Regions from separate parts of the Massilia sp. TWR1-2-2 genome, predicted to be linked through region 1. Evidence: riboswitches for the same ligand, from Rfam matches in the RefSeq annotation. Region 1 holds a riboswitch; the other holds the start of a gene.
What was found. A riboswitch is a leader RNA that binds a small molecule or an ion and turns the genes downstream of it on or off. The one in region 1 is predicted to bind cobalamin.

Region 1 (7,791 bases):
GGCGATTGGCGTCGATCGTGTTGAACAGTGCGCGCGACGATTCGTCGTTGCAGAAGGCACGCGGGCCGGCGATCGAATCGGCCGCCGAGCAGAATATCTGCTGCGGCGTGGCGCCGTACAGCGTGCGGGCGTAGCCGTTGTCGCCGCAGTTGCCGGCGCGGTCCCAGTACACCATGCGCTTGTCGACCATGAAAAGGCGATTGCGCTGCTCGGCGCAAGGGGCCGCCTGCGCGTGGGCGACGAATTCGGCCGTCACCGGCGCCGCGCCGTTCGGTTCGCCGACGGCGACACCCTGCCCGGCCTGCCTTTCGCCGAGCGCGAGGTCGCCGCCGCCGGCGCCGCAGCTGGTCAGCAAAGCCGCGCCGGCGAGCAACGCGGCGCGAAATATGTATTGGGTGTACTGAGCCGGTGACATGGACAAAGCTCCTGATCCAGGTCCGGCGCGCATGCAGCGACCGAACTACACTGTCGAATAAAAAGAGCCCGCTCGATCCTTGCGAACCAGGCGGGCAAACGGAAAACCTGATGTGGACGCAGCTTACCGGGTCGCGGCCGCCCAATCCCCCCCGATTTGTCCGCCATTTGTCATCCATTTGTAATGCCCTGACGCGGGCGCGGCTCTTATACAATACTGCCAGGGAAAAAACTATGTCGTGCACCACAAGGCTGGCGGGGACGCCGTGAATCGCCTGTTTTTCCGATTCTTCGTGCTGGTGATGTTGTCGATCACGGTGGCGACCTTTGTCGTCTACTTCGCCATGAGCCGGCTGTTCGGCGACCCGCTCGACGACATCGCGCGGCGCCAGGCGGCCGCGCAGATCTTCCTGCTCGAACAATACGTCGACCAGGCGCCGGCCGACGAATGGCTGGCGCGGCTGAACAAGGTGCGCGAAGTGTCGCGCGTAAACATCGAACTGATGCCACTGGCCGGCGCCCGCGCGCAGCTGCCGGCGCGACGCCTGGCGGCGCTCGAGCGCGGCGACGTGGTGCTCGACCCGGCCAACAAGGCATTCTTCCGGCGCGTCGACCTCAAGGGCGACCGCTACATCGGCAGCGCCGACGAGGTCATCCACGCGCGCGACTTGCCGATCGACATAGGCCTGGCGCTGCAGATGGAGGCGCTGCGCTACGTCATCGTCGCACTGGCGCTGCTGATTCCGATCGCGCTGTGGTCGCGCAAGCACTGGCAAGGCCTGCAGGCGCTGTCGAGCGTGGCCGACGAGCTCGGCGCCGGCAAGCTGTCGGCGCGGGCCAGCTTCGGTCCGCGCACCAGCATCTACCCGCTGGCCGAGCGTATCAATCACATGGGCGAGCGGATCGAGTCGCTGCTGGCGTCGCAGGAGAACCTGCTTCATTCGGTGTCGCACGAACTGCGCACGCCGATCGCGCGGCTCGAGTTCGCCCTCGAGCTGTTGCGCGCGAAGGCGCCCGATGGCACGCTGACGCCGCGCATCGACGCGATGGAGGCCGACCTGGCCGAACTGAACGCGCTGGTCGCCGAGCTGCTCGGCATGGCGCGGATCGGCAGCGGACGCGCGGTGCCGGCGGCGCCGTTCGCGCTGGCGCCGGCGCTGCGCGAGTGCGCGCTGCTGCTCGATTGTCCGGTCGAGCTCGAAATCGACGATGCGGTCGGCAGCGTCAATGGCGACCGCCGGCTGCTGCTGCGCGCGGTTGGCAACGTGCTGCGCAACGCGCAAAAATACGCCAGGGCGCGCATCGTGCTGTCGGCGCGGCGGGTCGGGACGGCGGCGCTGGAAGTGGCAATCGAGGATGACGGCGCCGGCATCCCCGAAGTGGAGCGCGAACGCATCTTCGAGCCGTTCTACCGGCTCGACCGCAGCCGCGACCGCAGCACCGGCGGCTTCGGCCTGGGCCTGTCGATCGCGCGCAAGGCGCTCGAGCAGCATGGCGGCACGATACGGGCGGAAGGCTCGATGCTGGGCGGCGCGCGCTTCGTGCTGCGCCTGCCGGTGAACGGCGAAAAGGACAGAATGGCAGCGCATCCGCACCACACATAACAAAACTCCGCCGCAGCGGAGTTTTTTATTTCGTGGCCGACGTCGACTGCGTCAGATGCGTCATCGCGTAGCCCAGGTGCTCCCACCAGTGGTCGCGCGAACGCACCGTGACCAGGCATTTCCGGTCCAGCTCGCCCTTGAACAGCGGGTCGGCGCACTTGTTCGTCATCAGCGCGTAGCGCTGGTTCTCGGCGTTGATGAGCGCGATGCACAACCAGATGACGAGGCCGGCAAACACGACCGCCAGCGTCCACGCCACCTGGTTGATGTGGCTGGTCTCAAACAACTCCTCGTCCACGGGCTTGGAGCCGTCGTAGATCTTCAGAAGTTTTTGTTCGGCATCGCTCATTTTGTCTTGGCTACCTTCGCCACCACCGCGTCGAGCACCTGCACCGTCGCCTTCGACAGCGTGCCTTCGTTCAGGCCGCGGTTCGTCGCGTCGACCAGCGAGGGCGACGTCATGTAACGGCCGTCAACGACCAGGGTCGGCACCGACTGCACCTTGTAGGCGTCAAGAATCTGCGGCAGGCGTTTGAGCTTGGTCATGACACCGAACGAATTCCACGCATCGACAAACTTGGCCTTGTCGATGCCGTTCTTGACGGCCCAGCCGATGACGACGTCATCCTTGTTCATGCGGACGCGGTCGACGTGGATCGCCTTGAATACCTTCGGATGCATTTCCTCGAGCTTGCCCATCGCTTCCAAGGTCAGGTACAGGTGCGCTTCAGGATCGTTGACGCCCGAATACGGCATGTGCACGCGCTTGAAATTGATCTTGTCACCCTGCTTTTTGACCCATTCGGCGATGTATGGTTCCAGCACATTGCAATGCGGGCAGTGATACATGAAGAATTCGATCACTTCGACTTTTTTGCCGACAACCTGGGTCGGCTGTGGAGAGGCCAACTGGACGTATTCGGCGCCCAGTTTCGGATCGGCAGGCGAGGCGAAGGCGGTGGCGGCAACGAGGCCGAGTGCAGCAACGGCAAGGCGAAGGGAACGCATGGTGATCCTTATTAAGTTTGTTAGGCGAACGCCGCGAGATTACCACTTTTTCGGCGAACGCTCGCGCTGGCGGAGCGATTATTGCAAATGCTTACGTGTGTAACGCCGGCTTACTTGCGCCGTTGACGCGCCAGGTCGATCTTTTCGCATAACTGCGCCACGCCCTGGGCTACGCGCGGGCCGGGCCGGGTCAGCAACTCACCTTCGATGCGAAACAGGTTGCCGCGCTCGACGGCGAGCATGCTGCGGTACGGCTTCCAGATGCCGATGCCGGCCTCGCCCGGATCGTACTGCTCGCTGCCGAAGATGGCCTCGGGATTTTCCTGCAGCACCGCCTCGACGCTGACCGACGGCGCCACCACCTTCAGGCCGGCAAACACGTTTTCCCCGCCGCACAGGCGAATCGCGTCGGAGACGATGTGCTTGCCGCTGAGGGTGTACACCGGCTTGTCCCAGATCTGGTAGAACACCCGCACCGGCGCGCGCTTGCCGTAGCGCGCGCCGAGCGCGGCGACCTCGGCGCGAAAGCGCGCCGCCGCGACCGCCGCCACCTTTTCGGTGCCAAGCAGGCGGCCGAGGCGCGTCAGGCTGTCGGCCACCTGGTCGATGCGGGTCGGCTCGCTGTGGAACACCGGAATGCCAAGCTTGCCGAGTTGCTCGAGCTGGCGCCCGGTGTTGCCGCTTTGCCAGACGATCAGCAAGTCAGGCTTGAGGGCAATCACCCGCTCCATGTCGATCTGGGCATTGCTGCCCACCAGCGGGATCTTTTTCGCCGCTTCCGGATAGTCGCTGAAGTTGATGGCGCCAACGATGCGTTCGCCGCCACCGGCGGCAAACAGCAGTTCGGTGATGTGCGGCGCCATCGAAATGACGCGCTGCGCCGGCGCCGCCAGCGTCACCCGCACGCCGGCATCGTCGACGACGCTGATGTCGGCGAGGCTGGCGCCGGCGGGCAGCGCCAGGCAGAGCGCGACAATGAAGCGATTAAAAATCATAGCGTGCCGATAGCTTGATCTGGCGGCCGTCGCCCGGATAGATCCCGGAGCGGCAGCCGAACGCGTTGCTGTAGTACTGCTTGTCGGCCAGGTTCTGGCCCGACACGGCAAATTCCCATGGGCCAATAGTACGCGCATAGCGTGCATCGATGGTGGTGTATGAAGGGATGCGCGCGCCGCAGGCATTGGTGAAGTCGCTGCCGTAACGCTGGCTGTCGACCCACTGGACGCCGACGTCGGCGCTGTGGCCGCCCGCCGGCGCCCACGCCAGGCGCGTCGACACCGTGTTTTTCGGCACCAGCACCATCTCGCGGCCGGCGTTCGGGCCGGCGGTGAAGGTGGCCTTGACGTGCTGCAGGTGGCCGCTGAGGCGCCAGCCGGCGGCCAGGCGCGCGTCGCCGTCGATCTCGAATCCGCGGCGCTCGGTCGGATCGAGGTTGGCGTTGGCGCCAAAGCCGATCGTCGGGTCGTAGAAGATCTCGTTTTGCAGGCGGTGGCGGAAGGCGCGCGCGCTCATCTGGCTGCGGGCGCCGCCGAACGTCACGCCCAGCTCGAGGTCATGCGAGGTTTGCGCCTTGAGCACGGTCGACGAGGCGCGGTAGCTGTTCTCGTCGGCGTTGGCCATGCGGTAGCTCTGGCCGGCCTTGGCGTGCAGCTTGACGCCCGGCTGCACGTCGTAGCTGCCTTGCGCCTCCCAGGCATTCTGCGACTGCGAGCTGCTCTCGGACACCGGCGGGAAACCGAGCGGGTCGGCGTAGTCCTTGTCGAACACTTCGTGGCGCGCGCCGAGCGAAAAGCGGCCGTTGTGCGCCGCGCTCCAGCGGATTTCGTCGCGCAGGTAGATCGCCTTGGACGACTGGCTGGCGTCGGCCTTCGAGAAATCCGCGTCGGTGACGCGGTTCCAGCGAATCAGGTCGACCCCGCCGATCAGCTCATTGAGCATGCCGCTGTACTGCGACAGGTGGCGCACGCGCGGCGAAAACTGGGTCTGCTCGCTGTCGTAGGCGAGCTTCGAATCGAACGCTGCGTAGTAGGCCTTGACGGTTTTCTGGCGATGCGACAGTTCGGCCGCCAGTTCGACGCCGCCGATGCGCTGGTCGATATAGGCGCTGACGCGGTCGGTGTCGAGCGAGCCGTAGTCGCCCGGCGTGGCGCTCTGGCGCGGATTGGCTTCGAACTGCGCCAGGGTCAGCGAACCTGGCAGGCGCGATCTGGCGCGCGCGCTGTCGAGCCGGACGCCGGCTTTGCCGGTGCCGAGGTTCCACTGCGCGCCGGCCGAGATGGCGCTCTGGCGGAAGTCGTTGTTGGCGCGGTAGTTGTCGGTGCCCTGGGTGCCGATGGCGGCATCGAAGGCGCCGCCGTCCCAGTTGCGCGCGACCGAGGCGCGCACATCGTGCTGGCTGAACTGGCCCGCTTCGGCGCGCACCGAGCCGCGCGTGCCTGGCGCGCTGGCGCGGCGGGTGATGATGTTGATGACGCCGCCGGTGGCGCCTTCGCCGTACAGCACACTGCTGCCGCCGCGGATGATCTCGATGCGCTCGATGGTCTCGATCGGAATGGTCGACAGCACCGGGCCGCTCAATTCGTTGTCGCTCATGCGCACGCCGTCGAGCAAGACGACCATGTTCTGGCTGCCGTTCGAGCCGAAGCCGCGCAGGTCGAGCGAAAAGTCGGGGCTCGAGTCGAGGCTTTGGCGGCCGTAGACGCCGCCGATCTTGCGGATCGCCTGGTTGACGTCGGCCACGCCGGCGCGGCGGATGTCGTCGGCGCTGATGACGGTGGCGCCGATCGGCGCCAGTTCCGGCGCGCTGGCAAAGCGCGCGCCGGTAACGAGCACCTGCGGCATGCCGGCATCCTGGGCGTGGACGGATGGGGCGACGGAGAATGCCAGGGAGAGAGCGGAAACGAGGGCGAGCGGATGCAAAGCGGTTACGCTGCGAGGTGCGGAGAAAGTCATGGTGTCGGTCTTCGAAAAAAGTCTCCGGCCGTGCGTCCCCGCAAGCCGGATTCAACGGAAGACGCCCGCGGCTGCGCCGGCGCTCCCACCTGTCCTGGCCGGTATCCGGGCTCGCAAGTCGGACCGTCTCACCTTCCGATGCCATTCGCACCGTGGTGTTCGAGACAGCCAGTCGCCAGGTGGCGACGCTTGTTTACCGTTGCGGGGGCAGCACACCTTGCGCGCTTTGCCGGGGGCCGGCGCGGCAGCGTGGTGTTTCCCGTTTAACTGCAGGCGAGATCACGCCTGCGGGCACCAAAACGGGGCCATTATAAACGTAACAAGGGTCACCAGCGAGTGCCGTTGTGGGATTGCCGTTCGCCGCCGCGCAGATATTAGTCCTAACTAGTACAATCTAGGCTTACCCTATTCCAAGGAGCTGTCATGACAAATCGCCTGCCCACCTATTTCGTCTCGCACGGCGGTGGTCCGTGGCCGTTCATGAAGGACCAGTACGGCGCTACCTACAACAAGCTGGAGCAGTCGCTGGTGGACATCGCGCGCCAGGTCGGCGCGCGGCCGAAGGCGGTGCTGGTGGTCAGCAGCCACTGGGAGGAGGACGAGTTCATGGTGTCCTCTAGCGCGGCGCCCGGGATGATCTACGATTATGGCGGCTTCCCGCCGCACACTTACCAGGTACAGTATCCGGCGCCGGGTTCGCCGCAGTTGGCGCAGCGGGTGGCCGAGCTGGCGGCGGCGGGCGGCCATGCGGTGACGCAGGATCCGCTGCGCGGGTTCGATCACGGCACGTTCTCGATGCTGTACCCGGTGTACCCGGCGGCCGACATGCCGGTCGTGCAGCTGTCGATCCGGCACGGCTACGATCCGCAGACCCACATCGACATCGGCCGCGCGCTGGCGCCGCTGCGCGACGAGGGCATCCTGATCATCGGCAGCGGGCTCAGTTTTCACAACTTGCGCCAGTTCGGGCCGGGCGGCAAGCAGGCGTCGCATGCCTTCGACGATTGGCTGCAGCACGTTTTATTGAAGCTGACGCCGGCCGAGCGCAGCGTCGCCATGCTGCACTGGAGCGAGGCGCCGTATGCGCGCATGGCCCATCCGCGCGAAGACCACCTGGCGCCGCTGTGGGTGGCGCTCGGCGCGGCCGAGGGCGAGGCGGCCAGTTGCGTCTATCACGAGGACAATTTCTTTGGCAACCTGGCCGTGTCGAGTTTCCGGTTCGGCGCCGCGGCGGCGTGACAACGCCGAGAAGGAAACGGCGAATCAGCTAAGTGCCGCGTTTTCCGCGCGCCGAATTGGCGGCTTTTTCGGCGGCGATTGCCGCAGCCTTGGCGGCCTTCTCGGCCATCATGGCGGCATGCTCGGCCAGCGCCCTGGTGCGCGACTCCGGCGTTTCAAGGCTGATCCGGCCCAGCACGCCGGTGCGGTAATCCTGCAGGAAGGTGTGCGCCGCCTTCTCGAAATCGAGGTCGCCGCCCTTCTGCCGGTAGCCGCGCCGCGCCGCCACGCCTTCGACCACCGAGATGCCGTCGATGCCTTCGGTCGCAAAGCCGTAGCGCGCCGTCAGCAGGTGCGGATAGCGCGCCAGCAGCACGTCGGCCAGGTAGACCGCCACCTCGTCTTCGATCAGCGCGTTCGAACCGATCGCGTGGCTGGCGGCGAGCATCAGGCCGTCGCTGGCGAGCGCGATCTTCGGCCACAGCATGCCGGGCGTGTCGACCAGGATGATGTTCTTGCCAAGGTAGAGCTTCTGCTGCATCTTGGTCACGGCTGGCTCGTCGCCCACTTTCGCCACTTTTTTCTTCAGCAGCGC
Region 2 (7,791 bases), on a different contig from region 1:
CCATCAGCGCATGCTGGCCGCGCTTGGCGCCACGCCTTTGCTGCATCTGGGCCTGCGGCTCGGCGAGGGCACCGGCTGCGCGCTCGCCGTGCCGCTGCTGCAGGCCGCTGTCAACTTCGTCGCTCACATGGCCACGTTCGAATCGGCCCAGGTCAGCGAAAAGGACATGTAAGCCGTGCATCAGCTCCGCCTGTTTTTCACCGCACTGCAGTTTTTCACGCGCTTGCCGATCCCGGCCTGGGTCGGTTTCGAGGCGGCCTGGCTGAACCAGGCCTCGCGCTACTTCCCGCTGGTCGGCGTGGTGGTGGCGGCGCTGACTGCCGCAGTCTACGTCGCCGCCGCGTGGCTGCTGCCTGCGCCGCTGGCGGTGCTCATCTCCACCGCCGCCGGCATCTACGCCACCGGCGCCTTTCACGAAGACGGCTTTGCCGACATGTGCGACGGCTTCGGCGGCGGCATGACGCCGGCGCGCGTGCTCGAGATCATGAAAGACTCGCGCATCGGCGCGTATGGCGCGATCGGCACCGTGTGCGTGCTGGGCCTGAAATGCGCCGCCCTCGCCCAGCTGCCGCCGCTGGCTGCAATCGGCGCCCTGTTCGTCGCCCACCCGCTATCGCGCTTGCTGGCAGCCTCGCTGATCTGGCGCATGGAGTATGCGCGCGCCGAAGGCAAGGCCAAGCCACTGGCCCAGACCATGCGCGGCGGCGAATTCGCCATCGCTGCCGCCAGCGCGCTGGCCACCATTGCGGCGGTACTGGCCGCCGGCTGGCTCGCCCCTGCCGCCGTCGGCGCCGGCGCCTTCGCAGCAATCGCCGCCACCATCTGGCTGGCCCGCATGTTCGCGCGCCGCATCGGCGGCTACACCGGCGACTGCCTTGGCGCCGTCCAGCAGGTAGCAGAAGTGACGATCTACCTGGGCGTGCTGGCCACGCTCGGTCGCGGCGCCTTCGCCAGCTGACCGATGCGGCTGATCCTTGTGCGCCATCCGGCGCCGCAGATTGCCGCGGGCCTGTGCTACGGCCGCAGCGATATCGACGTCGCCCCGGCGCTCCTGGCGGCGGCGCTGGCTACGCTCGCTGCGGCGCTGCCCGCGGATCTGGGCAGCACCACGCCGGTCTATACCAGCCCCCTGCGACGCTGCACCGCGCTGGCGCTGCCGTTGGCGGCGCAGCTGGGCATGCCGGCGCCCAGGATCGACGCCCGCCTGGCCGAGATCGATTTCGGCGACTGGGAACTGCGTCCGTGGGACAGCATCGCGCGCGCGCACATCGACGCCTGGGCGGCCGACCTGCTTCACTATGCGCCAGGCGGCGGCGAGACGGTGCTGCAGGCAGCGGTGCGGGTAGCAGGCTTTCTGCGCGAGGCGCTCGACGAGTTGCGGCGCCGGCAGCGGGCAGACGCCATCGTCGTCTGCCACGCCGGCACCATGCGCCTGCTGGCCGCCTTGCAGCCAGTGTGGGGCCGGGGCGCCGATCTGGCCGGCCCGGTGCTGGCCGCGGCGGCGTTGCGGGCGGCCGCCACACCGCACCGAATCGACTACGCCGGCACCCTCACGCTGCGATTCTGAACATTGGCGCCAACGCTGCGCCGCAAAGCCGTATAATGAAAGGGTATTGGTGCCCGCGCGTCTGTCCTGACGCGCAGTTAAACGGGAAACACGAAACCTTCTGAAAGAATGCCAACGTGTGCTGCCCCCGCAACGGTCAGCAAGTGTCGCGCAGCCGCGCGACAAGCCATCTCGGACAACCACTGTGCTTTTGCATGGGAAGGTGAGATGGTCCAACTTGCCAGCCCGGATACCGGCCAAGACAGGTGGAAGTGAGCGAACGGGATGTGCGCGACACGGACCATGCCGGCAATGCCGGCATCTCCTGCTGCATCGTCCCGTTTGGTCGCTTCTGTTCAATCTGGCCCACGGGGACGTCGGCCGGTTGCCCCTTACAGAAACCTGACTATGACTCCACGTACTTCCCGCCGCGCCGCCCTGGCGTCGCTGGCAATGGCAATGACCGCTCCGGTCGTTCATGCCGAGCCGCTCAACACAGTCCTCGTCACCGCTTCCCGCGCCCCCCAGCCGCTCGCCGAGGTGATCAGCGACAGCGTCACCATCAGCGCCGCCCAGATCGCCGAATCGGGCGCCGGTTCGATCGTCGATCTGCTGCAACGCCAGCGCGGCATCGAAGTGGCGCGCAACGGCGGCGCCGGCACCAGCTCGAGTGTCTTCATCCGCGGCGCCAACAGCAACCAGAATATCGTGCTGGTCGACGGCGTGCGGATTGGCTCGTCGACTACCGGAGCGGCCAACTGGAGCGCCATCCCGCTGGCCGCAATCGACCATATCGAGATTGTCTACGGTCCCCTCAGCTCCCTGTACGGCGCCGATGCCGTTGGCGGCGTGATCCAGATCTTCACCAAGACCGGAAAGGGCGCGCCGGCCCTCACCGCTTTTGCCGGCTACGGCAGCGACAGCACGCGCCAGGTCGACGCCAGCGTCGCGGGCGCCACCGGCGGTGCGCGCAGCTTGAGCTACGCCATCAGTGCAGGCACGGAAAAATCGGACGGCTTCTCGGCGACCCGCCCAGGCAGCAGCTCGTATAACCGCGACCGGGACGGCTACGACAAGACCAACGTCGCAGCGCAATTGCGCCTGCAGGTGGCCAGCGGCGTCGAAGTCGGCGCCCTCTTCCTGCACAGTAAGCTCGATAGCCAGTACGACAGCGGCGCGTCGGCCTACGATGTGCGCAGCGAAGCGCAGATGGCGAACGTCGCCGTGTTCGGCAAGGCGCGCCTGGCGCCATCTTGGACCAGCATGCTGCAATACGCCCAGACGCGCGACAAGGGCGTCAACTACAGCAGCGCAGCCGCATCGGGCTATTCGCGGATCGACACCACGCAAAATAGCCTGAGCTGGCAAAACGATGTGCTGATCGGCGCCGACGTCTTGCAACTGCTCTATGAACATCGCGAAGAAGAAGTGTCGACCAATGGCGCTGATGCACTCAATCGCGAGCGCTCGACCAATTCCTTCGCCGCCTCGTATAACGCGCGGCGCGGCAAGCAGCTGTTCAACGCCAGCGTACGGCGCGACCGATCCGGATACGGCGACAAGAACACCGGTTCGGTCGGCTACGGCTACAGCTTCTCGCCAGTGCTGCGGGCCACCGCCAGCTACGGCAACAGCTTCCGCGCGCCCACCTACAACGAGCTTTACTACCCGTCCTACGGCAATCCGGCCAACCGCCCCGAACAGGGCCGCAACGTCGAAACGGGCGTGCGCTACGACGATGGCGTCAATGCCCTCGGCATCAGCTACTACCGCAACCGGCTGACCGACCTGCTGGTCAACACCAACCCATGTCCGTATGGCGTGAGGGCCTATCAATTCGGCTGCGCCTACAACGTCAACCACGCGCAACTTCAAGGCGTGACGATCTCGGGCGCGACGCGCCTGGCCGGCATCGATCTTGGCGCCAGTGTAGACCTGCAGGATCCGCACGACGAAACGAGCGACAAGCGGCTGGCGCGCCGGGCGAAAAAACACGGCAGCGTGAATGCCGCCTACGTGTTTGGGGCCATCAAGGCCGGGGCCGAGCTGACCGTGTCGGGCGACCGCTTCGACGATGCCGCCAACAGGAACCGCCTCGCTGGCTACGGCCTGGTGAACCTGTACGCCACCTACGCGTTCGCACGCGACTGGTCGCTGCTGGTACGCTGGAATAACGTCGGCGACAAGCAGTACGACCTGGCGCGCAATTACGCCACCGCCGGCGCCAAGGTGTTCGCCGGCATCCGCTACGGTTATAAATAACCGCACCTGATTCAGGCCGCCCTCATTGGTAGAAAGTAGCGCATGCATTCATATTCTCGCGAGCTGCGCCGGCGCGCCAAGGTCACCCTGATCGGTCTGACCGTGTTCGCGCTTGCCAGCGTGATTTTCGCCGGTATGACAGGCTCGGTCCCGGTCGCCGTCGGCGACATGCCGGCGGCCCTGACCGATTTGCTGCACGGGCGCAGCACGACGCTGGCCGCCACCTTGCTCGAGCTGCGCCTCAGCCGCGCGGCGGTCGGCTTCGTCACCGGCGCGGCCCTGTCGCTGGCCGGCGTGATGATGCAGGCGCTGCTGCGCAATCCGCTGGCCGATCCGTATGTCCTCGGCATCCCGGCCGGCGCCTCCGTTGGCGCGCTCGCCGCGCTGCTGTTCATGTGCGCGGCATGGGTGGTCGATGCGGCCGCATTCACCGGTGCTGTCGTCGTATCGGCGGTGCTCTACCTGCTGGCGCGGCGCGACCTGCGCGGCGGCACGGCGGCCGAAGGCGGCAGCGCGCTGCTGCTGCTGACCGGCGTGATCCTGGCCTCGGCCTGCATGGCGATGGTCACCCTGATGCTGTCGATCGCACCCGACAGCCGTCTGCGCAGCATGATTTTCTGGATGATCGGCGACCTGTCGGGCGCCCCGCTGCGCATCATGCCGTGGCTTGTGCTGGCGGCGGCCCTGCTGTTCGCCCTGCGCTCGGCGCGCTCGCTGAACGTGATGGCCCTGCACGCGGAAAACGCCGCGACCCTTGGCGTTCCCGTCGGTCCCCTGCGCAAGGGCCTGTTCTTCGCTTCGGCCCTGCTGACGGCCAGTTCGGTGACGACCGCCGGTTCGATCGGCTTTGTCGGGCTGATCGTGCCGCACGCCTGCCGCTTTATCGTCGGACCCGACCACCGCATGCTGATTCCGGCGGCGACGCTGGCCGGCGGCAGTTTTCTGGTGATGGCCGACACGCTGGCGCGCATCGCCATCGCGCCGCAGCAGTTGCCGGTCGGCGTGGTCACCGCGCTGATCGGCGCGCCGGTTTTCCTGTACCAGTTGCACCGGCTGCGGAGGTAGCATGATCAGCACACACAATCTCTGTTTGAAAGCCGGCCAGCGCCTGCTGGTCGACAACTTGAACATACAGGTCGGCGAAGGCGAATGCTGGAGCGTCATCGGCCGCAACGGCGCCGGCAAGAGCACCCTGCTGCGCACCTTGGCCGGCCTGCGCAGCGCCGACGCCGGCAGTGTCGCCATCGGAGCGCTCGCGCTCGCCGACTGGCCCTTGCCGGCGCTGGCGCGTCAGCGCGCCTTCCTGGCTCAGAGCCGCAGCGACGCCTTTGCCTACAGCGTGATCGAAACGGTGCTGGCGGCGCGCCACCCCTACCACGACGACCGGTACTGGGAGGGCAGCGACGACCACGCCATGGCGCTGCGCGCGCTCGACGAGATGCAGGTCGCCGCGCTGGCCGAGCGCGACGTGCGCTCACTGTCCGGCGGCGAGCGCCAGCGGGTGGCCATCGCCGCCATGCTTGCCCAGGACACGCCGCTGCTGCTGCTCGACGAGCCGGCCAATGCGCTCGACCTGGCCCACCAGGTGTCGATCATGGCGCTGCTGGCGCGCCTGTGCCGCGAACGCAACAAGACCGTCGTCATGATCGGCCACGACCTGACCCTGGCCCACCGCGTCTCCAGCCACGCGCTACTGCTGATGGGTGACGGCAGATGGCTGGCCGGCGCCAAAGACGAGGTAATGCGGGCCGATCTGCTGGGCCCCTACCTTGGGCACCCGATCGACATCATCGAACATGCCGGCCGCAGTATTTTCATCCCTATCGAGGAGCAGCAATGAACCAGGCAAACACCCCCGAAACAGAAGCGATCAACGAGCGTCATCGCGTGCGCATGGAGCGCAAGAAGGCCATCATCGACGCCAGCATCGCCGCCGCCGACAAGGCGATCGGCATCATCATCGTCAACACCGGCAACGGCAAGGGAAAAAGCTCGAGCGGCCTTGGCATGGTGATTCGCGCAATGGGACACGGCATGAAAGTGGGCGTGGTGCAGTTCATCAAAGGCGCGATGGAGACCGGTGAAGAGCGATTCCTGCGCCGCTTCCCCGACGAGGTTCAGTTCCACGCGATGGGCGAAGGCTACACGTGGAACACGCAAAACCGCGAGCGCGACATCGAGAAAGCGCTGCTCGCGTGGGAACAGGCCAAGACGTTTCTGGCCGATCCGTCGATCGGCCTGGTGCTGCTCGACGAACTCAATATCGCCCTGAAATACCGCTACCTCGACGTCGACGTGGTGATCCAGGACCTGCTGGCGCGCCCCGCCATGCAGCACATCGTCATCACCGGCCGCGGCGCTCCGCAGGAACTGGTCGACATCGCCGATACGGTGACCGACATGGCCGTCGTCAAGCACGCCTTCAAGGCCGGCATCGGCGCCCAGACAGGCACCGAGTGGTGAGCGAGATGCACATAGAAGTCAAAGCCCTGCTGGTGACGGCGGTGGCGTCCGGCCAGGGCAAGACCAGCGTGACGGCGGCGCTGGCGCGCAAACTGGTGCGCCAGGGTCAGCGCGTGCGCGTGTTCAAGTGCGGTCCGGACTTCATCGACCCGATGATCCTCGAACGGGCCAGCGGCGCGCCGGTGCAGTCGCTCGACCTGTGGGTGGTCGGGCGCGAGGCGTGCCGCCAATTGCTCGCGCAAGCGGCCAGCGAATCGGACGTGATACTGATCGAAGGCGTCATGGGACTGTACGACGGCGCCCCTTCGTCGGCCGACCTGGCGCGCGAGTTCGGCGTGCCTGTCATGGCGGTCATCGACGCCGCGGCGATGGCGCAGACCGCGGGCGCGCTGGCGCACGGCTTGCGCGACTACGGTCCGGTCGCTATGGCGGGCGTGGCCGCCAACCGCGTCGCCAGCGTGGGGCACGCGCAGATGGTCGCCGCCTCGCTGCGCGACATTGCGTTGCTGGCGACGCTGCCGCGGCAGTCCGCGGCGCTGCCCGAGCGCCACCTCGGGCTGGTCGTGCCCGGCGAAGTGGCGGCGATCGACGCCCTGCTCGACACGCTGGCCGATCAGCTGGTGTTCGCGGCCGATGCTTGGGAAGCGCTGCCGCCGGTGCGCATCGAGCTCGGCGCCATGCTGCCCGCGGCGGCGCCGTTGCTGGCGGGGAAGACCATCGCCATCGCGCGCGACGCCGCCTTCCTGTTTATTTATCCGGCCAACCTGGACACGCTGCGCCAGCTCGGGGCTGATCTGTGCTTCTTTTCGCCGCTGGCGGACCAGCCGGTGCCGGCCGAGGCGGACGCCGTGTATCTGCCGGGCGGCTATCCGGAGCTGCACGGTGAGGCGCTGTCGAATGCAGCACAGTGGCGAACGTCGATCCGTGCGGCCCACGGCGCCGGCATGCCCATTCTTGCCGAGTGCGGCGGCATGATGGCGCTGGCCGATGTGCTGACCGATCAATCGGGGGCAAGCTGGCCGATGGCCGGCCTGCTTGCCGGCGCCGTCGGCATGCAGGAGCGCCTGGCGGGACTGGGCTCGCAAGCCTTGGCGACCGCGCAGGGCGAGCTGCGCGGACACACCTTCCACTATTCGGCGCTGACTACCGCGCTCACGCCGAGCGGGCACACGGTCAAGCATCCGTCGGGGGCGGCGGGCGAGGCGCTGTATCGCGTCGGTTCACTTACCGCCTCGTATTTTCACGCCTACTTTGCGTCCAACGCGCCGGCAGTGGCGGCGATGTTGTCGCGGCAGAGCGCATGACGCACACCCTGGTACTGGGCGGCGCCCGTTCCGGCAAGAGCGCGTACGCCGAACGGCTGGCCCTCGCCTCGGGCAAGCAGGTGATCTACCTCGCCACCGCCAGCGCCGGCGACGGCGAGATGGCCGCGCGCATCGCACACCACCGCGCGCGCCGCCCAGGCGGATGGACCACCGTGGAAGAGCCGGTGGCGCTGGGCGATCAACTGCTGCGCTGGT

Region 2: another riboswitch for cobalamin. It lies ahead of ACP7DD_RS25820 (TonB-dependent receptor domain-containing protein); the one in region 1 lies ahead of ACP7DD_RS17505 (TonB-dependent receptor domain-containing protein).

What each region holds. Positions count from the first base shown of each region.
Region 1 is NZ_JAFCWM010000018.1:26,573-34,363, forward strand. Features, by position in the region: gene ACP7DD_RS17480 (hypothetical protein) at 1-415, opposite strand, end outside; gene ACP7DD_RS17485 (ATP-binding protein) at 681-2,018, shown strand; gene ACP7DD_RS17490 (hypothetical protein) at 2,044-2,367, opposite strand; gene ACP7DD_RS17495 (thiol:disulfide interchange protein DsbA/DsbL) at 2,364-3,026, opposite strand; gene ACP7DD_RS17500 (cobalamin-binding protein) at 3,137-4,021, opposite strand; gene ACP7DD_RS17505 (TonB-dependent receptor domain-containing protein) at 4,011-5,978, opposite strand; cobalamin riboswitch at 6,058-6,292, opposite strand; gene ACP7DD_RS17510 (DODA-type extradiol aromatic ring-opening family dioxygenase) at 6,402-7,217, shown strand; gene ylqF (ribosome biogenesis GTPase YlqF) at 7,246-7,791, opposite strand, start outside.
Region 2 is NZ_JAFCWM010000061.1:1,189-8,979, forward strand. Features, by position in the region: gene cobT (nicotinate-nucleotide--dimethylbenzimidazole phosphoribosyltransferase) at 1-172, shown strand, start outside; gene ACP7DD_RS25810 (adenosylcobinamide-GDP ribazoletransferase) at 176-958, shown strand; gene ACP7DD_RS25815 (histidine phosphatase family protein) at 962-1,567, shown strand; cobalamin riboswitch at 1,598-1,822, shown strand; gene ACP7DD_RS25820 (TonB-dependent receptor domain-containing protein) at 1,955-3,808, shown strand; gene ACP7DD_RS25825 (FecCD family ABC transporter permease) at 3,851-4,873, shown strand; gene ACP7DD_RS25830 (ABC transporter ATP-binding protein) at 4,875-5,648, shown strand; gene cobO (cob(I)yrinic acid a,c-diamide adenosyltransferase) at 5,645-6,271, shown strand; gene ACP7DD_RS25840 (cobyrinate a,c-diamide synthase) at 6,277-7,575, shown strand; gene cobU (bifunctional adenosylcobinamide kinase/adenosylcobinamide-phosphate guanylyltransferase) at 7,572-7,791, shown strand, end outside.